4 regions of the Sodalis sp. RH22 genome follow, and region 4 is predicted to be linked to each of the others. Evidence: predicted binding sites of a transcription regulator. Region 4 holds the regulator's gene; each other region holds the start of a gene.
What was found. Region 4 encodes PurR, which represses purine synthesis genes. Its sites were predicted from a motif close to CANGCAAACGTTTGCNTG; they were not measured.
Positions count from the first base shown of each region.

Region 1: purM (phosphoribosylformylglycinamidine cyclo-ligase) is a predicted target of PurR. The motif match lies at 2,101-2,118, and genes of this name have one in related genera.
Region 2: cecR (transcriptional regulator CecR) is a predicted target of PurR. The motif match lies at 1,544-1,561, and genes of this name have one in related genera.
Region 3: purE (5-(carboxyamino)imidazole ribonucleotide mutase) is a predicted target of PurR. The motif match lies at 1,931-1,948, and genes of this name have one in related genera.

Region 1 is NZ_CP178731.1:5,452,512-5,457,068, reverse strand. It holds gene uraA (uracil permease) at 1-1,261, opposite strand, end outside; gene upp (uracil phosphoribosyltransferase) at 1,319-1,945, opposite strand; gene purM (phosphoribosylformylglycinamidine cyclo-ligase) at 2,181-3,218, shown strand; gene purN (phosphoribosylglycinamide formyltransferase) at 3,218-3,856, shown strand; gene pstB (phosphate ABC transporter ATP-binding protein PstB) at 3,961-4,557, opposite strand, start outside.
Region 2 is NZ_CP178731.1:5,235,411-5,239,967, forward strand. It holds gene hlyD (secretion protein HlyD) at 1-831, opposite strand, end outside; gene cecR (transcriptional regulator CecR) at 828-1,526, opposite strand; gene bhsA (multiple stress resistance protein BhsA) at 1,831-2,088, shown strand; gene ACL2XN_RS23775 (porin) at 2,157-3,227, opposite strand; gene ACL2XN_RS23780 (ABC transporter permease) at 4,107-4,557, opposite strand, start outside.
Region 3 is NZ_CP178731.1:2,451,866-2,456,422, forward strand. It holds gene cysS (cysteine--tRNA ligase) at 1-384, opposite strand, end outside; gene ppiB (peptidylprolyl isomerase B) at 675-1,169, shown strand; gene ACL2XN_RS11290 (UDP-2,3-diacylglucosamine diphosphatase) at 1,179-1,904, shown strand; gene purE (5-(carboxyamino)imidazole ribonucleotide mutase) at 2,063-2,572, shown strand; gene purK (5-(carboxyamino)imidazole ribonucleotide synthase) at 2,569-3,645, shown strand; gene ACL2XN_RS11305 (NADP-dependent isocitrate dehydrogenase) at 3,849-4,557, opposite strand, start outside.
Region 4 is NZ_CP178731.1:1,102,391-1,106,947, reverse strand. It holds gene rnt (ribonuclease T) at 1-576, shown strand, start outside; gene ACL2XN_RS05050 (Grx4 family monothiol glutaredoxin) at 650-997, opposite strand; gene ACL2XN_RS05045 (NlpC/P60 family protein) at 1,409-2,302, shown strand; gene ACL2XN_RS05040 (YnhF family membrane protein) at 2,366-2,455, opposite strand; gene purR (HTH-type transcriptional repressor PurR) at 2,693-3,709, shown strand; gene cfa (cyclopropane fatty acyl phospholipid synthase) at 4,155-4,557, shown strand, end outside.

The sequences.
Region 1 (4,557 bases), 1.5 Mb from region 4:
CCTCGATAATCACTTCTTCGCCGCGCACCAGGGTAATGACCCGGAACAGCAGGCTCAGGCCGATGCCCACCACGGTGGCCAGCGCCATGCCTTTCAGTTCGGCGGCGCCCAGATGGATTTTGGCGCCGCTGACGCCGATGATAAGGATAACCGAGGTCAGGATCAGATTTTGCGGTTTATTATAATCCACCTTCGATTCGATCAGCACCCGGATGCCCGAGGCGGCAATCACCCCGTAGAGCAGCAGGGAAACGCCGCCCATTACCGGCACCGGCACCGCCTGGATGGCCGCCGCCAGCTTGCCGACGCAGGAAAGCAGGATGGCGAGGATAGCCGCGCCGCCGATAACCCAGGTACTGTAGACCTTGGTAATGGCCATCACGCCGATATTCTCGCCGTAGGTGGTATTGGGCGTCGATCCAAAAAATCCGGACAGCATGGTGGAAAAACCGTTGGCGAACAGCGAGCGATGCAGGCCGGGATCGCGCAACAGATCTTTTTTGACGATATTGGCCGTCACCACCAGGTGGCCGACGTGTTCGGCTATCACCACCAGCGCCGCCGGCAGGATGGTCAGGATGCCGATCCACTCAAAGCGCGGCGTATAAAAGGTCGGCAGCGCGAACCAATGGGCGGCGGCGACCGGGGATAAATCCACCACGCCCATCGCCCAGGCCAGCGCGTAGCCCACCAGCACCCCGATCAGGATCGGGATAATGGCCAGGAAGCCGCGAAACAGCACCGATCCCAGCACGGTAACACCCAGGGTCACCAGGGAAATAATAATGGTGGAACTCGCCACCGGCGCGCCTTCCGTCGGCAGCAGCCCCGCCATATTGGCCGCGACGCCGGCCAGTTCCAGGCCGATTACCGAGACGATGGCGCCCATGGCGGCCGGCGGAAACACCACGTCAATCCAGCCGATACCGGCGACCTTGACGATCAGCGCCACCACGCAAAACAGCGCGCCGCAGGCGATAAAACCGCCCAGCGCCGCTTCATAGCCCAGCGGCAGCAACAACAGCACCGGCGATATAAAGGCAAAACTGGAACCCAGGTACGCCGGGATCTTGCCCTTGCAGATAAACAGGTACAGCAAGGTGCCGATACCGTTAAACAGCAGGACGGTGGCCGGATTGATTTTAAATAAAATCGGCACCAGCACCGTGGCGCCGAACATGGCGAACAGATGCTGAAAGCTGAGCGGGATGGTTTGCAGTAGCGGCGGGCGTTCATCAACACCGATGGCGCGACGGGTCATGTTGAGTTTCCTTAAAGTGAGAAGCAAAAAAAAGCCGGCCTGCCGGCCGGCTTGATTTTATTTGGTGCCAAAGAGTTTATCGCCCGCATCGCCGAGGCCCGGCATAATGTAGCCGTGCTCGTTAAGCCCCTTGTCGATGGCCGCGGTATACAGCTCGACATCGGGATGGGCTTTTTCCAGCGCCGCGATACCTTCGGGCGCCGCCACCAGGACCAATATCTTGATACTCTTGCAGCCGGCCTTCTTCAGTAGGTCGATGGTGGCGATCATCGAGCCGCCGGTGGCCAGCATCGGGTCGACCACCAGCGCCATGCGCTCGTCGATGCTCGAGGCCAGCTTCTGGAAATAAGGCACCGGCTCCAGGGTGGTTTCATCGCGATACATGCCGACCACGCTGATACGCGCGCTGGGCACGTTCTCCAGCACGCCGTCCATCATGCCCAGGCCCGCGCGCAGGATAGGCACCACGGTAATTTTCTTACCCTTGATTTGTTCAATTTCCACCGGACCGCACCATCCCTCGATGGTGACCTTTTCAGTTTCCAGATCGGCGGTTGCTACGTAGGTCAGTAAACTTCCCACTTCAGAGGCCAATTCACGAAAACGCTTGGTGCTGATATCATTTTCACGCATCAAACCTAATTTATGTTTCACAAGCGGGTGCTTTACCTCAACGATCTTCATCATTATTCTCCCCAAGTAGCATTAATTGCGCAAAAAAATCGCGAGATTATAACCCCTTTTATTTACTGCGCCATACGAAAATAGCTGATCCTGATCAACCGTTAAGCGAAATAAAGGCTGGACAACAAAAGCCGGGAGGGCGTTTGACATCACCACTCGCAAACGATTGCCCACGCTGTTAGAATTGCCTGCGCCAGAATACAAGCCAACATACCATCTCCGTGGGGATCTTGCAGTGACCGATAAAACCTCTCTCAGCTATAAAGACGCAGGCGTGGATATTGATGCCGGCAACGCCTTGGTAGACCGCATCAAAGGTGTGGTGAAACAGACAAAACGTCCGGAAGTCATGGGCGGGCTGGGTGGGTTCGGCGCGCTATGCGCCCTGCCGCAGAAATACCGCGAACCCATCCTGGTATCCGGCACCGACGGCGTCGGCACCAAGCTGCGTCTGGCGATGGATTTAAAACGTCACGATACCATCGGCATCGATCTGGTGGCGATGTGTGTCAACGATCTGGTGGTGCAGGGCGCCGAGCCGCTGTTCTTCCTGGACTATTTCGCCACCGGCAAACTGGATGTGGATACCGCGGCGGCGGTGATTACCGGCATTGCCGAAGGCTGTAAACAGTCCGGCTGCGCCCTGGTCGGCGGCGAAACGGCGGAAATGCCCGGCATGTATCATGGCGAGGATTATGACGTGGCGGGTTTTTGCGTCGGCGTGGTGGAAAAATCGGAAATCATCGACGGCAGCAAGGTACAGGCCGGTGATACTCTGCTGGCCCTGGCCTCAAGCGGCCCGCACTCCAACGGGTATTCCCTGGTGCGTAAGATCCTTGAGTTCAGCCAAACCGACCCGCTCACCACCCAACTGGACGGCAAGCCCCTGGCCGATCACCTGCTTGAGCCGACGCGCATTTATGTTAAGGCGCTGCTGGAGCTTATCGCGCAAACCGAGATCCACGCCATCGCCCACCTCACCGGCGGCGGTTTTTGGGAAAACATCCCCCGGGTATTGCCGGCGGACACGCAGGCGGTCATCGACGAGGGCAGTTGGCAATGGCCGGCGGTATTCGGCTGGCTGCAGCAGGCCGGCAACGTCAGCCGCCATGAAATGTACCGCACCTTTAACTGCGGCGTCGGCATGATTGTCGTGGTGCCTGCGCACAGCGCCGATCGGGCGCTGTCGTTGCTGGCCGGCCTGGGCGAGACCGCCTGGAAGCTGGGCGAGATCCAGGCGCTGGCCGGCGGCGAACGGGTCATTATCCGTTAATGAAAAAGCTGGTGGTGCTGATCTCGGGCGAGGGCAGCAATCTGCAGGCGGTGATCGACGCCTGCCGGCAGGAAAGAATGCCGGCACGGGTCGCGGCGGTCTTCAGCAACCGGGCCGACGCGTTAGGACTCAGGCGCGCCGCCCGCGCCGATGTGCCCGCCCGCGCGCTGCTGCCCGGCGACTATCCCGACCGCGCGTCCTTCGACCGCGCCCTATGCGAGGCCATCGACCGCTATCAGCCGGACGCGGTGATCCTGGCCGGTTATATGCGCATCCTGTCGCCGGACTTTGTCAGCCATTACGCGGGACGGATGCTGAATATCCACCCTTCCCTGCTTCCCTTGTATCCGGGCCTGCATACCCATCGCCAGGCGTTGGCCAACGGCGATCGCGAACACGGCACCTCGGTGCATTTCGTGACGGAACAGCTGGACGGCGGCCCGGTCATCCTGCAGGCGAAAGTGCCGGTCTTCCCCGGCGACACCGAGGCCGACCTGATCGCCCGGATTAAAACCCAGGAGCATGACATCTACCCACTGGTGATAAGCTGGCTGCTGGATGGCCGGCTTACGCTGCGGGAAGGCGCCGCCTGGCTGGACGGCGCGCCCCTGCCGCCGGCGGGATACGCGGCGGAATAAACGCCGCCGCGCCGCGCCATAACGCCGGCGGCAGCCACGGCGCCCGGCCGGTAAGGACGTTCACTGGGCGCCGACGCCCTTCGCCGGTAACATCGCCAGGCGAATTAGCGCAGGCGGCCGGTAATATATTCTTCGGTCTTACGCTGCGCGGGCGAGGTGAACAGCCGATCGGTGCCGGCGTATTCCACCAGCCTGCCCTGATGGATAAAGGCGGTATAATCCGATACCCGCGCGGCCTGCTGCATATTGTGGGTCACCAGCACCAGGGTGAAATGCGCTTTCAGCGAAATCATCAGTTCCTCGATGGTCAGCGTGGTGATGGGATCAAGCGCCGAGGTCGGTTCATCCAGCAGCAATACTTCCGGTTCAATGGCTATCGCCCTGGCGATGACCAGCCGCTGCTGCTGGCCGTTGGACAAGCGGAACGCATTCTCCTTCAGCCGATCTTTTACTTCATGCCATAGCGCCGCCGCGCGCAGCGCCTGCTCGGCCGCGTCGTCCAGCACCCGCCGGTCGCGAATGCCCAGCAGGCGCAGGCCGTATACCACGTTATCGTAGATGGATTTCGGAAAGGGATTGGGCCGCTGGAACACCATTCCCACCCGCCGCCGGAGCGCCACCACATCCTGCCGCGCGTCGTTGACATCCCGCCCCGACAGGCGCACCGCGCCTTCGACGCGGCAATCATCGTTCAAATCGTT
Region 2 (4,557 bases), 1.7 Mb from region 4:
GATTTTACCGTGATAGGCCTTGTCCGGCAGGCCGTCGGCGCGAATGATAATCCGGGTGCCGGGTACCGCCTGGTTGAGGTTGCGTTCATCGATATAGGCGCGCACCCACACCGGCCGCGTCAGGGAAAGGGTAAATACGGTGTCGCCGGCGCCAAGCATGCTGCCGACCTCCTGCGCCCGGGTCAGGATAGTGCCGCCCGAGGGCGCCGCCAGCATGGTATCGGTTGCATCCAGGGCGGCCTGGTCCCGCGCCGCCTGCGCCTGGGCGAGATCCGCGTCGGCGGAGGCGATCTCCTGTGGCCGGTTGCCGGCCAGGTACTGTTGCAGCTTATCCCTGGCCGCCTGCAGGTTGGCCTTGGCCTGGTTGCTGGCGGTCAGCGCGTCCTCCAGCTGGTCGGCGGAAATGGCCCGTTTGGCCCAGGCGCCCTGCTGGCGATGGTAAAAACTGTCGGCATAATTGAAGGCGGCCTGCAACTGCGCCATCTGCGAGCGCACCTGGGCGATTTCTTCGTTGCGATACCCGGAGCGGGATAAATCCAGTTTGGCCCTGGCGCTGTCCACATTGGCCTGGGCCTGCGCGAGGGCGTTACGATACGGCGCATCGTCCAGTTTCGCCAGCACCTGGCCGGGATGCACCACATCGCCTTCATCCACCGCCAACTGAGCCAGACGGCCGCCGACGCGGAAACCAAGGTTAACGGTGCGGATATCCACATTGCCGTAAAGGGTCAACGGCCGGTTTTGCTGGCGGTGGTAGTACATGACGCCATAGATCGCCGCGCCCAGCAGCGCGATAACGATGACGGCCGCGGCGATACTTTTTTTATTCATGATTTTTTGCCTGTGTGGCCGGCCTGTTCGGCCCGCAATCCATGAAGGAACCAATCGATATGCTGTGTCAGCACCTGGTTGATCTGGGTAACCTGCGCCGGGCCCAGGTCGCTCCATCCGGTGCGCAGCAGGATGGTTTCCCGCGCCAGCCGGAACGCCAGCACTTCCCCCAGCAGGGCATGCGTGTGGACAATGGTGGCGACCGACAGCGGATCGCAGCCGGTAAAACCTGCCACCAGCCGGGTGATGCGCTGATGCATCGGCGCAATCGCCTGCTGGTGGATAATGGCGTAGGCCCCGGTGGGGGAGAGCTGCTCCCGCGAGATGATTTTACTCAGATTCAGCGTTTCGCTGCGGGCCAGCAGCCCGGTCATGGTCAGCAGGGACTCATGCAGATAACGCCGGCACTGCCCGGCATCCACCTCCGGCTGCGCCAGCAGCGCATCAATTTGTTGCGCCTGTGAATGCAGGGACTGGGCGATAAAATCCGCAATCCATTGCGCGACCGCCAGGTACAGCCCTTCCTTGGAGCCGAAATAATAAAAAATCGCCGCGATATTTTGCCCGGACAACTGGGCGATTTCGCGCGTGGTGGCGGTCTGCGGGCCTTTTTCGCCAAATAAGGTAATGCCGGCGGCGATCAGCTGGGCTTTCGCCTGTTCGCCGCGCGCGGTGGGGGCCGGAGAAGGGGGCATGGTGGCTCCAATAAAATAAGTCAAACGTTTGATTAACTTTAACCCCCGCCCGGTTCGCTGTAAAGGACCACCGTGATTTATTTAGGCGGCTGGCCGCGTCAAGGATGACGTTTCCTGACCGGGGAAACAAACAGACACGGCGATGCCAACATATTCACCGGTCTTTACAGTACTTTAGGTAATTAGTTAATGATTGATAAAATATTACTTGATCTGCGGCGCCAAGATGTCTATTATTTACTTATCGAACGTTAACAAATTAACGTCCAGTCCATTAATGCTTCATACCATGAGAACAGACATTATGAAAAACCTGACACTTGCCATCGCAGCCATCGTATTCAGCACCGTTTCCGCCGGCGCCTTCGCCGCCCAGGAAGTCACCAGCCGTCCCGCCGGCGAACATTCCATCGGCGTGGTATCGTCATCCACCACCAGTAACCTGTCCGATCTGGAATCCCAGCTGGCCGCCAAGGCCGATGCCGCCAACGCCACCTCGTATCGTATTATCGGTGCCGGCGGTAATGACACCCTGCGCGGCAGCGCCGAGCTGTATAAATAAGCTCAACGTAAAAAAACAGCATAAAAAAAGCGGCCGCAGGGCCGCTTTTTTTTTGCGTTTGATAAACCTTAGAACTGATAGGTCAAGCCCAGGCCGACCTGGTCATCGTCGGCGATGCCCAGCTTATTGTCTTCGCTGAGACGGTTGATTTTATAATCAACATACGCATTGATATTCTTGTTGAAGAAATAGGTCAGGGACGCGTCATAGTATTTCACCAGATCGACATCGCCGATGCCTTCAACATCGCTGGCCTTGGACTGGAAGTAACCGAACATTGGTTTCAGGCCAAAATCGAACAGATAAGAAGCGATGGCTTCGAAGTTCTTGGTTTTATTGGCGTAGCCGCCGGTGATCGGGGTGTAGTTATGCGTTTCGCCGTACAACGCGGCGGCATAGACGCCGGAATTGTCATATTTCAAGCCGCCCGCCCAGACGTCGGCTTTGTCGCCGTTACCGAGAGCCAGGCTGTTTTGCGGCTGGGTGCGGTTGGACGAGGCATAGGTGCCGAGTACCGACAGGCCGAAATCAAAGGTATAAGACGCCGATGCGCCGTAACCGTCGCCGTTGGATTTGTTGGCGGCACGGGCGTTACCGGAATTTTCGTCGTTGGCGCCCTGGTATTGCAAGCCAAATTTCAGACCGTCGACCAGGCCGAAGAAGTTGTTGTTGCGATAAGTGGCCACGCCGGTGGTACGGCCGCCCATAAACACGTCGGCGGCGCTGTAGGTCAGGTCATCGAAGATTGGCGCGGTATCGGTTATCGCCGCGACATCATAAGCGATGCCCCAGTTGCGGCCGTAGTCGATTGAGCCGTAGTCTTTCAGTTTCAAGCCGGCAAAGCCCAAACGGGTTTTGGTGCCGGTCAGCGCGTCGGTGCCGCCTTCAGTATGGTTGGCCTGAACATTGTATTCCCATTGGCCGTAACCGGTCAGGGTGTCGTTAATCTGGGTCTGGCCTTTGAAGCCAAAACGCATGTAACTTTGGTCGCCGTCAATGGTCTTATTGTCACTAAAATAGTGGCGGGCGCGCACGCTGCCGTACAGATCCAGCTTGTTGCCGTCTTTGTTATAAATTTCCGCGGCGTGCAGAGCTGGGGCAATCAATGTCGCTAAAACGGCCAATGCTATCTTCTTCATTCCTGTTTTTCCTTACCAAATACTCTCGAGTTTATAAAAAGGACTCAACCTTTTGATGGCTGATGTCCTGAGCTAACCAGCATTTATAATTTAAAAATAAAAGCTCAGAGAACGCGCAATGCTAATTTAAATATCACCCTGTGGACCGATTTCGCAGGATAGTAGCAGCAAAATCGTCACGAAGATTGTGAACTTTTCATTAAAGTAGGAATCTACCTATCATAGAGCGCTATGCCGCGCGGTACGCTACCTTAACTTGTCATACAGATTTAAAAGTTGAGAGCCATCACAAAACCCTTTTTTTATTTAAGGGTTTAAACCAATGGCCGTATCAAGCTACCTTCCGGCCGGTGATGAGCGCTGCTTAAGTCAAATCCGCGGTCAAAAAGAGCCTGGCCAGCATCAGTACTGCTCGTCTCTGATGCCCCGCGTGGCAGCCAGCCAGATCGAAATTGGTATAATACATTTTACCCGGGCCAGCACCGCGCGCGACAAGGAGTCATTTTCCGTGCCGTTATTGCCTCGCTGTAAATAACACTTGTCAAGATAATATTTATCATTTGTATAACAATTGTCATGGCAATACGGCAGTAGCAAAACTTATCCGAATACCGCCGCCTTAAAGTTAACTTATCTTAAATTAACCGGACAATCCGTTTTTGCCTGTGCCCGTACGCCGCTTACTTTGCATTATCATGACAAAATAAACAAAGTGTTTTTTTTGATATAGATATTACCTATCACAGCATAATAACCCTTTACCCGCCGCACAGCCTGGGCATAACCACCATAAAACATTGTCAATTTGCCCAACGTTGATTAAGTAAAAAAAGCATATCGTTATTTAGCTAATAGTAACCATGATTAATAATATGATTATTATTTAGCTACAGGATGTCGCACCAGGCTCGCCGAGAGCCGGTCCAGCAGCATGGCCATCAGCACCACCGCCATGCCGCTTTGCAGACCTTGGCCGATGTCCAGCTGCTGGATGCTGGTCAATATATCGTTGCCAAGACCGCCGGCGCCGACCATGGAGGCGATAATCACCATCGACATCGCCATCATGATGGTTTGGTTTACCCCGGCCATAATGGCCGGCAGCGCGTTGGGCAGCTGTACCTTCCATAATAGCTGCCGGCGGGTGCAGCCAAACGCCAGGCCGGCTTCCACCAGGCTTTTATCCACCTGACGGATGCCCAAATCGGTTAAGCGGACCACCGGCGGCATGGCGAACAGTACGGTGGCGAAAATGCCCGGCGGACGGCCGAGGCCAAACAGGATCGTGGCGGGGATCAGGTAGACGAAGGCGGGCATGGTTTGCATAAAG
Region 3 (4,557 bases), 1.3 Mb from region 4:
CAAGACCGCCACGATGTCGATGATATCGGCCATGTGCAAGGTCGCGCGTGGTTCTTCATCCGGACGCAGAATATTCAGGCTGTCGAAGTCCCGGTGCATTTCAGCGATCATACGGCCGGTAAGCGTATCGATGCTTTCATCGTTGGCATGGGCCCGTTTGATGATCTTGTCGTCAATATCGGTGATGTTACGCACATACTTCACCTCATAACCTTTAAAACGCAGGTACCGGGTAACGACGTCGAAGGCGACAAACGTCCGGCCGTGGCCGATATGACAAAGGTCATAAACGGTGATGCCGCACACGTACATACCGACTTTACCGGCATGAATGGGTTGGAAATCCTCTTTTTGACGTGTCAGGGTATTATAAATCTTCAGCATCGACATTCATTCCATGGTGTTAACGGGTACGTGTGTATAGCGACAAGTTGAGACAGGGTATTTTCCAACAGCGTATTGAACCCTGAAGGCGTCGGTAATGCAAGGACGGGGCCCTGGTTTTCAAACGGCGGGTTATCCCCGGCCAACAGCACGGCCTGGCTTGCCAGAATAACAGAAATGGTCATCCGCTGCGGTGAATGCTGACTCCATGGCAGACTTATGTTATAAATCCAGTCTGCTTGATCACTTCGTGTGAGCAACTCTTTTACCGACTCGTAGGACAACTATTTATGGTCACTCTTCATACCAATCACGGCGATATCGTTATTAAGACCTTCGCCGACAAAGCGCCGTTAACCGTTGAGAACTTCCTGACCTATTGCCGTGACGGCTTTTATGATAATACCATTTTCCATCGCGTTATTAATGGTTTCATGATCCAGGGCGGCGGTTTTGAACCCGGCATGACGCAGAAAAAAACCCGCGCCACCGTGAAAAACGAAGCCAACAATGGCCTGAAGAACAATCGCGGCACCCTGGCCATGGCCCGCACCAACGATCCGCATTCCGCCACCGCGCAATTCTTTATTAACCTGGTGGATAACGACTTCCTGAACTTCCGTTCCGAACGCCCGGACGGTTGGGGATATTGCGTTTTCGCCGAAGTAACCGACGGTATGGATGTTGTCGATAAGATTAAAAACGTGGCGACCGGCAACAGCGGCCCGCATCAGGATGTACCGAAAGAAGATGTGATCATAACCGGCGTGACCGTAGACGAATAAATCGTTGCCATGGCAACCCTGTTTGTTGCGGATATTCATCTTAGCGTCCAGGAACCGGCGATTACCGCCGGTTTTCTGCATTTTTTGCAACGGCAGGCCGTCCACGCCGACGCGCTCTATATCCTGGGCGATTTGTTCGAAGCCTGGATTGGCGATGACGACCCTTCCCCGCTGCACGGCGAGATAGCCGCGGCGCTGAATGCGCTGGCGCGCCGGGGAATACCCTGTTTTTTTATCCACGGCAACCGGGATTTCCTGCTGGGCCGGGATTTTGCCGCCGCCAGCGGCATGACGCTGCTGCCGGAAGAACAACTGCTTACCCTGTACGGCCGGTCGGTGCTGGTTCTGCACGGCGATACGCTGTGTACCGATGATCAGGCTTATCAACGCTACCGCCGGCGAATCAATCAACGTTGGCTGCAGCGCCTGTTCCTGGCGCTGCCGCTGAGATGGCGCCTGCGCATTGCCGGACGGATGCGGGCCAGCAGCCAGCGCGCCAATATGACGAAATCCCAGACGATTATGGACGTCAGCCAAGAGGCGGTTACCGCCGCGCTTGTGCGTCATGGGACCGATTGGATGATCCATGGCCATACCCACCGGCCGGCGATCCATGCCGTGCAGACCGCGGCGGGCATCGCCCATCGCGCGGTACTGGGCGCCTGGCACCTTCAGGGATCGATGATCCGGGTTACCGGGGCTAGCGTCGAGCTGATTGAGTTCCCCTTCGATTAAGCGGCGCAATTTATAGCGCCGGCGGCTACGCAACCGTTTTCCTCTCCAGGCGCACATGATATGCTCTACGCCCTCTTCTTTCTGATAGCCTGCGCCGGGCGCATTGCGGCGCAGGCTGTGGGAGAGCGGTCGGCAACATTTACAGGAGCACCACGCGCATGCAATCCAATCTTGCCCCGGCAAAAATCGCCATCGTCATGGGGTCCAAAAGCGACTGGGCCACGATGCAATTCGCCGCCGACATTCTCGCCACGCTGCAGCTTGCCTGTCATGTGGAGATCGTCTCGGCGCATCGCACCCCCGACAAGCTCTTCCGCTTTGCTGAACAGGCATCCGCCGCCGGGTTTGAAGTGATTATCGCCGGCGCAGGCGGTGCCGCCCATCTGCCCGGCATGCTGGCGGCAAAAACGCTGGTGCCGGTACTTGGCGTGCCAGTGCAGAGCGCGGCATTAAGCGGCGTCGACAGCCTCTATTCCATTGTCCAGATGCCGCGCGGCGTGCCGGTGGGTACCCTGGCGATCGGCAAGGCCGGCGCGGCCAACGCCGCACTGCTGGCGGCGCAGATCCTGGCGTTGCACGATCGGGAATTATCCGCCCGGCTGGCGGCCTGGCGTGTGACGCAGACTGACGAGGTGCTGGCGCATCCCGATCCGCGGGAGGAAGCATGAAACCGGTATGTATCCTGGGCAACGGCCAGCTAGGGCGCATGCTGCGCCAGGCCGGCGAACCACTGGGCATTGCGGTCTTCCCGGTGGGGCTTGACGCCGATCCCGGCTCGGTGCCGGTGGCGCAAAGCGTGATTACCGCTGAGATCGAGCGCTGGCCGCAGACCCCCCTTACCCGCGAGCTGGCCCAGCATAATGCCTTTGTTAACCGCGATATTTTTCCGCGGCTTGCCGACCGGCTGACGCAAAAACAGCTGCTGGACAGCCTGAGGCTTGCCACCGCGCCCTGGGAAGAACTGACCGCGGCGGCGCAATGGCCGCAGGTGTTTGCCTCCTTTGGCGACCTGGCCATCGTCAAGCGGCGCGTGGGTGGCTATGATGGGCGCGGCCAATGGCGTCTCGTACCCGGCGAAGAGGCGGCGCTGCCCCAGGAGTGCTACGGCAGTTGTATCGTTGAGCGCGGTATCGCCTTTTCCGGCGAAGTTTCGCTGATCGGCGCCCGCGGGCATAACGGCGACAGGGTGTTTTATCCGCTGACGCATAACCTGCATCAGGACGGCATCCTGCGCACCAGCGTGGTTTTTGCCCGGCCGGACGACAGATTGCAGCGCCGGGCCGAGAGCATGCTCTCGGCAATAATGCATGAACTAAAATATGTCGGCGTGATGGCGATGGAATGTTTTATCGACGGCGATGATCTGTTGATTAACGAGCTGGCGCCACGGGTGCACAACAGTGGGCACTGGACGCAAAACGGCGCGTCCATCAGCCAGTTCGAGCTGCACCTGCGCGCCATCCTCGGCCTGCCGATGCCTAAACCCGCCGTCACGGCACCGTCGGTGATGGTTAATCTTATCGGCACCGACTGCAACACCGAATGGCTGGCCGAGCCGCTGGTCCATCTGCATTGGTATGAAAAAGAGGTGAGGCCGGGACGTAAGGTCGGCCACCTGAATCTTAACCATAGCGATCCCGCCGCGCTGAGCCTGGCGTTGGAACATCTCGCTCCAATGCTACCAGTGGAGTATTACAGCGGGCTGGAATGGGCGCGGCAAAAACTGGCCGAATTGGGCTGAAAGATCGCGGAGAGACTCACTTAAAAAGGCCCAGGCGGGGGCGGTGAAGTTCATGCCAGGCCCCATGCATCGAGCGCCCCCTGTATTGCCCGGCGCAGGCACTACAGGGAGACACCTAAGCCTTGCACATGAAATAGTTGCCCAGGCGGCATGCATCACACCGCCGGCAAAATTGTCCCCCAAATAACATCACGCTTTGCGCATCAGACCATAAAATCTTTCAGCGCGCCATTAAGCGTGGCGCTTGGGCACATGGCCCGGCTGGCCAATTCCGGCGACGGATGATAATACCCGCCGATATCAACCGCCTTGCCCTGCACCTGGTTTAACTCGGCGACAATCTGGCCTTCGTGTTCGGCAAGGGTTTTCGCCAAGGGGGCAAACTGATCGCGCAGCTCGGCATCCTCATCCTGCCCCGCCAGCGCCTGCGCCCAATACAGCGCCAGGTAGAAATGGCTGCCGCGATTGTCCAGCTCGCCGGTTTTACGCGAAGGCGATTTATTGGTATCCAGGAATTTACCGTTGGCCTGATCGAGCGTTTTCGCCAAAATCTTCGCCTTGGCGTTGGCGCGGGTGCTGCCCACATGGTCCAGGGACGCCGCCAGCGCCAGGAACTCGCCCAGGGAATCCCAGCGCAGGTGGTTTTCCTGCAGGAACTGCTGGACATGTTTTGGCGCCGAGCCGCCGGCGCCGGTTTCAAACAGGCCGCCGCCGCTCATCAGCGGCACAATGGACAGCATCTTGGCGCTGGTGCCCAGTTCCATGATCGGGAACAGATCGGTCAGGTAGTCGCGCAGCACGTTGCCGGTCACCGAGATGGTGTCCTTGCCCTGGCGGATGCGATCGATGGAGAACTGGGTCGCTTCTTCCGGCGACATAATGCGAATATCCAGCCCGCTGACATCGTGATCC
Region 4 (4,557 bases):
GCCGCAACCGACGCCTTGCTCGAAATCGCCGCCGTCACCCTCAACATGGACGATGAAGGCTGGCTGGTCACCGACCAATGCCTGCATTTCCATGTCGAGCCTTTTCCCGGCGCGCAACTGCAGCCGGAAGCCCTGGCCTTTAACGGTATCGACCCGACCAACCCGCTGCGCGGCGCGGTGAGCGAGTACGAGGCGCTGCATGAAATTTTCAAAATGGTGCGCAAAGGCATTAAGGATCGGGGCTGCAACCGCGCGATTATCGTCGCGCACAATGCCGGGTTCGACCACGGATTTCTTATGGCGGCGGCCGGACGGGCGGCATTAAAGCGTAATCCTTTCCATCCGTTTGCCACCTTCGACACCGCTGCTCTCAGCGGGCTGGTGCTGGGCCAGACGGTGTTGGCCAAAGCCTGCGCGGCCGGAGGCATCGAATTTGACGCCGGCCAGGCGCATTCCGCGCTCTATGACACCGAACGCACCGCTGAATTATTTTGTGAGCTGGTTAATCGCTGGAAACGTCTCGGCGGCTGGCCTGTTCCCCCCGTCGGCGAGCCTGCCGCCGGCGAGCACGCCTAGCCGATGCTTGCGTCCGGCGGTTAAAAACCCCCGCCGCAAGGGGCGGGGGTTATCCGCAGGCGTCCCGGGGAACTCAGGAAGGGGTCTGGTTTTCCTGGGAGTTGTATTTTACCGCGGTCTCTTTGATCAACGGTTGCAACTCGCCGTGCTGATACATTTCGATAATGATATCGCAGCCGCCGACCAGTTCGCCGTCCACCCACAGCTGTGGGAAGGTCGGCCAGTTGGCGAATTTCGGCAACTCGGCGCGAATATCGGGATTTTGCAGGACATCCACATACGCGAAACGCTCACCACAGGCGGAAAGCGCCTGTACTGCCTGTGCGGAAAAACCGCAGCCGGGCAATTTTGGCGAGCCTTTCATATAAAGAAGAATCGGGTTCTCAGCTATCTGCTGCTGAATTTTTTCAATCGTCGTCATTGTCTCGCTTCCTCAAGCCAGCATCTGGCCTTATCTGCACTGTGCGGGATTACACGCAGTCTCTTCATTTTAGCCACTACCGGCTAAACAAATAAACGTTTTTTTGCCGGCCCGCGCGGTAAAGGCGCGTCAATTCACTCCCGGCCCGCCCACGTAGGACAGGCAATACTATCACTGTAGCGGCTTTTACCCCCTGCCGCCGAACAAAACGGGCTGAAACATTCGGTGCACACCCTCAAAATATGTTGAATAAAGCGCCGCTGAACGCTGTTAAATGCAGCAAAATCGAACTTATTCACGTTTATACACAATAAGTAGTGAATTGATGATGCAATGACGAGGTAAATAGCTTAAATTCCTGTGAGGTGTTGATAACCCCCTATTTTGGGCCACATAAGGATAGCGTTTATCATGCGTTTATGCTTTACGCTTTTTGTGTTGCTTTTTACCCAGTTGTTTTTGAACCTGGCACATGCCGCGCCGAGCGCCGGCGTCAATGCCGATCAGCGCAAATCCCAGGCAGCGGCGGCAAAAACCGGCGACCGGCGCAAACGCAAACCGGTAAAAATAGCCAAGAAAAGCAAACCTGTCGCCAGCGCGCCCGCCGTCAGTGAAAAAGCCAGCATTAAAAAATCGCCGGAACCGGCGCATGAAAAAGCCGGCGTGAAACGGCCTTTGGAACCCGCGGTGGCGAAAACCGGCGCGAAGAAAAGCAAAACCTCCCCTCTTGCCAAGGCATCAAAAACCACGGCGACGAAAAAAATAGCCTCCTTCACTCCGCCGAAAAAAGGCTATAAAAAAGGTTACGGCCGGCACCGGATGATAAAAGATCAGGCGGCGGTAGAACTGGTGGCCAACGATCAGCCGATAAAGATGAGCGAGAGCCATAAGAAACGCTACCAGACCGCCAAGCTTACCGCCATGAATAAACTCCTCTCCCAAATGGGCAAGCCTTACCGTTGGGGCGGCATGTCGCCTAATACCGGCTTTGACTGCAGCGGCCTGATTTATTATGCCTACAAGGATGTGGTACGCATCCATATGCCGCGCACAGCCAACGAAATGTACCACCTGCGCGACGCAGCGCCGGTTAAGAAAGACGAGCTGGAAAGCGGCGACCTGGTCTTTTTCCATATTTCCAATCGCGGCGCGGCGGATCACGTCGGCGTCTATCTTGGCAATGGTCGCTTTATCCAGTCGCCCCGCACCGGCAGCGATATCCGTATCAGCTATCTGAGTGAGGATTATTGGCAGGATCATTACGTGGGCGCCCGCCGGGTGGTCACGCCGAAAAATATCCGCTGAAGGCGCGCCGGAAAAAAAAGAGGAGCCAAGGCTCCTCTTTTTTATATCTGAACCGAGAGGGTGTCAGTTCATGACGGCGGTAAAGCTGAAGACAATAATCACCAGCAGCGAGAACACCGTGGTCAGTAACGACATTTTTAAATCGCTGTCCATTCTATCTCCTTAACGTAAACCAGGGCGCCGGCCTTATCCACCGGCCCGCAGAGCAGTTATCGTCAGTTTGCCATAACAGCGATGAAAAAGCTTGCTCCCAACCTGTAGCCGCCACATTTAACACTTTCACTTTGGCGCGGGATGAACGAAAATTAACGGTTAATTCCACAGCGTCGGAAAGTGCTTGCGCCTTCGACAGACATTATTCCAGCCAGGGCGTACGGGAGTATCAAAGGCATGGCAACCATTAAAGATGTGGCAAAACGCGCTAATGTATCGACAACCACCGTTTCGCATGTGATCAATAAAACCCGTTTTGTTGCGCAAGACACTCAAATTGCCGTGCTGGACGCCATTAAACAACTGCATTATTCACCCAGCGCCGTGGCGCGCAGCCTGAAGGTCAATCGCACCAAGTCCATCGGCCTGCTCGCCAGCACCAGCGAGGCGCCCTATTTCGCCGAAATTATCGAGGCGATTGAGCACCATTGCTTTGCTCGCGGTTATACCCTGATATTGTGCAATTCGCACAATGATCTCGAAAAACAGCGCGCCTATCTGGCGATGCTGGCGCAAAAGCGCGTCGACGGCCTGCTGGTGATGTGCGCCGAGTATCCCGAAACGCTGCTGGATATGCTTGAGGAATATCAGCATATCCCCATGGTGGTCATGGATTGGGGTGAGGCCCGCCGTGATTTTACCGACACCATTATCGATAACGCCTTTGCCGGCGGTTATATGGCGACGCAATATTTGCTTAAACGCGGCCATCGCGCCATCGGCGCCATTCCCGGACAGCTGGCGCGCAACACCGGCGGCGGCCGCCACCGCGGCTATCTGCATGCCATGGCGGAGGCCGGCATCCCGTTAAACGACCGCTGGATTGTGCAAGGCAATTTCGAGCCTGAATCCGGCTACCTGGCGATGAAACAAATCCTGGCGCAAACGCCGCGTCCCACCGCGGTCTTCTGCGGCGGCGACATTATGGCCATGGGCGCACTGTGCGCCATTAATGAAATGGGCCTGAGCGTACCTGAGGATATTTCTATCATCGGCTACGACAACGTGCGCAATTCGTGCTTTTTCAGCCCGGCGCTGACCACCATCCATCAGCCTAAAGAGGATTTGGGCGAGGCGGCGCTTACCATGCTGCTCGATAGGATTACCAGCAAACGCGAGAACGCCAAAACCATCGAAGTCCATCCGTCGCTGATTGAACGCCGTTCGGTCGCAGACGGTCCCTTCCCCGCTTAAGGCCACGCGCCAGGCCCGGGCAACGGGCTGGCGCCTCCAGGGTCTGTTGCTATGTAAAGCGCCGTCCGCCTCGGACACAAGATTTTTCATATAATGATCTCTGTGCAAAGAGTTATTGTTTCAGCGAGAAATCATTAAGTTATAATGGGAAATACATTAGCGCGTTAGCTATTGTCTAAATTAAAATGCAGGCTTATACTCAATATCGTTAACAATTATAACGAGTTGTCTAATAAATTTGTATAAAAGTATGTCGTGTTTTCCAACATGACATCACCCTTTTATAAAGCGCCCGGCTAAGTCGCAGTCTAAGGTTTACTTTATATTCCTCTGTTGATGGTGATACTTCAGACACCACGGATAACCGTGGATTCTTATAAAGCCCGCAGGCATGGTGAGTGCTTTTCCTGACGGGGCACTGCAGAAGAAAGGTGATGGAGAAGCTATGAGTTCCTCGTGCGTTGAAGACCTGAGCTTTCATGATAATGATTGGTACCGTATCGTCCATGAATTGCTCTCTGAAGCCGGTATTGAACTCAATGGTTCAAGACCATTTGATATCCGAATCAAGAATCCGGGATTTTTTAAGCGCGTATTGCAGGATGGATCTTTGGGATTGGGCGAGAGTTACATGGATGGCTGGTGGGAGTGTGAGCGGCTGGACATTTTTTTCCAGCGTGTTCTCAGGGCGGGTCTGGAGAATAAACTTCCGCATCATTTAAAAGATACCTTACGCATTGCCGCCGCCCGGCTGATGAACCTCCAGTCGCGCAAGCGGGCCTGGATCGTGGGCAAAGAACATTACGATTTGGGTAACGATCTGTTTGAAAAGATGCTCGATCCCTATA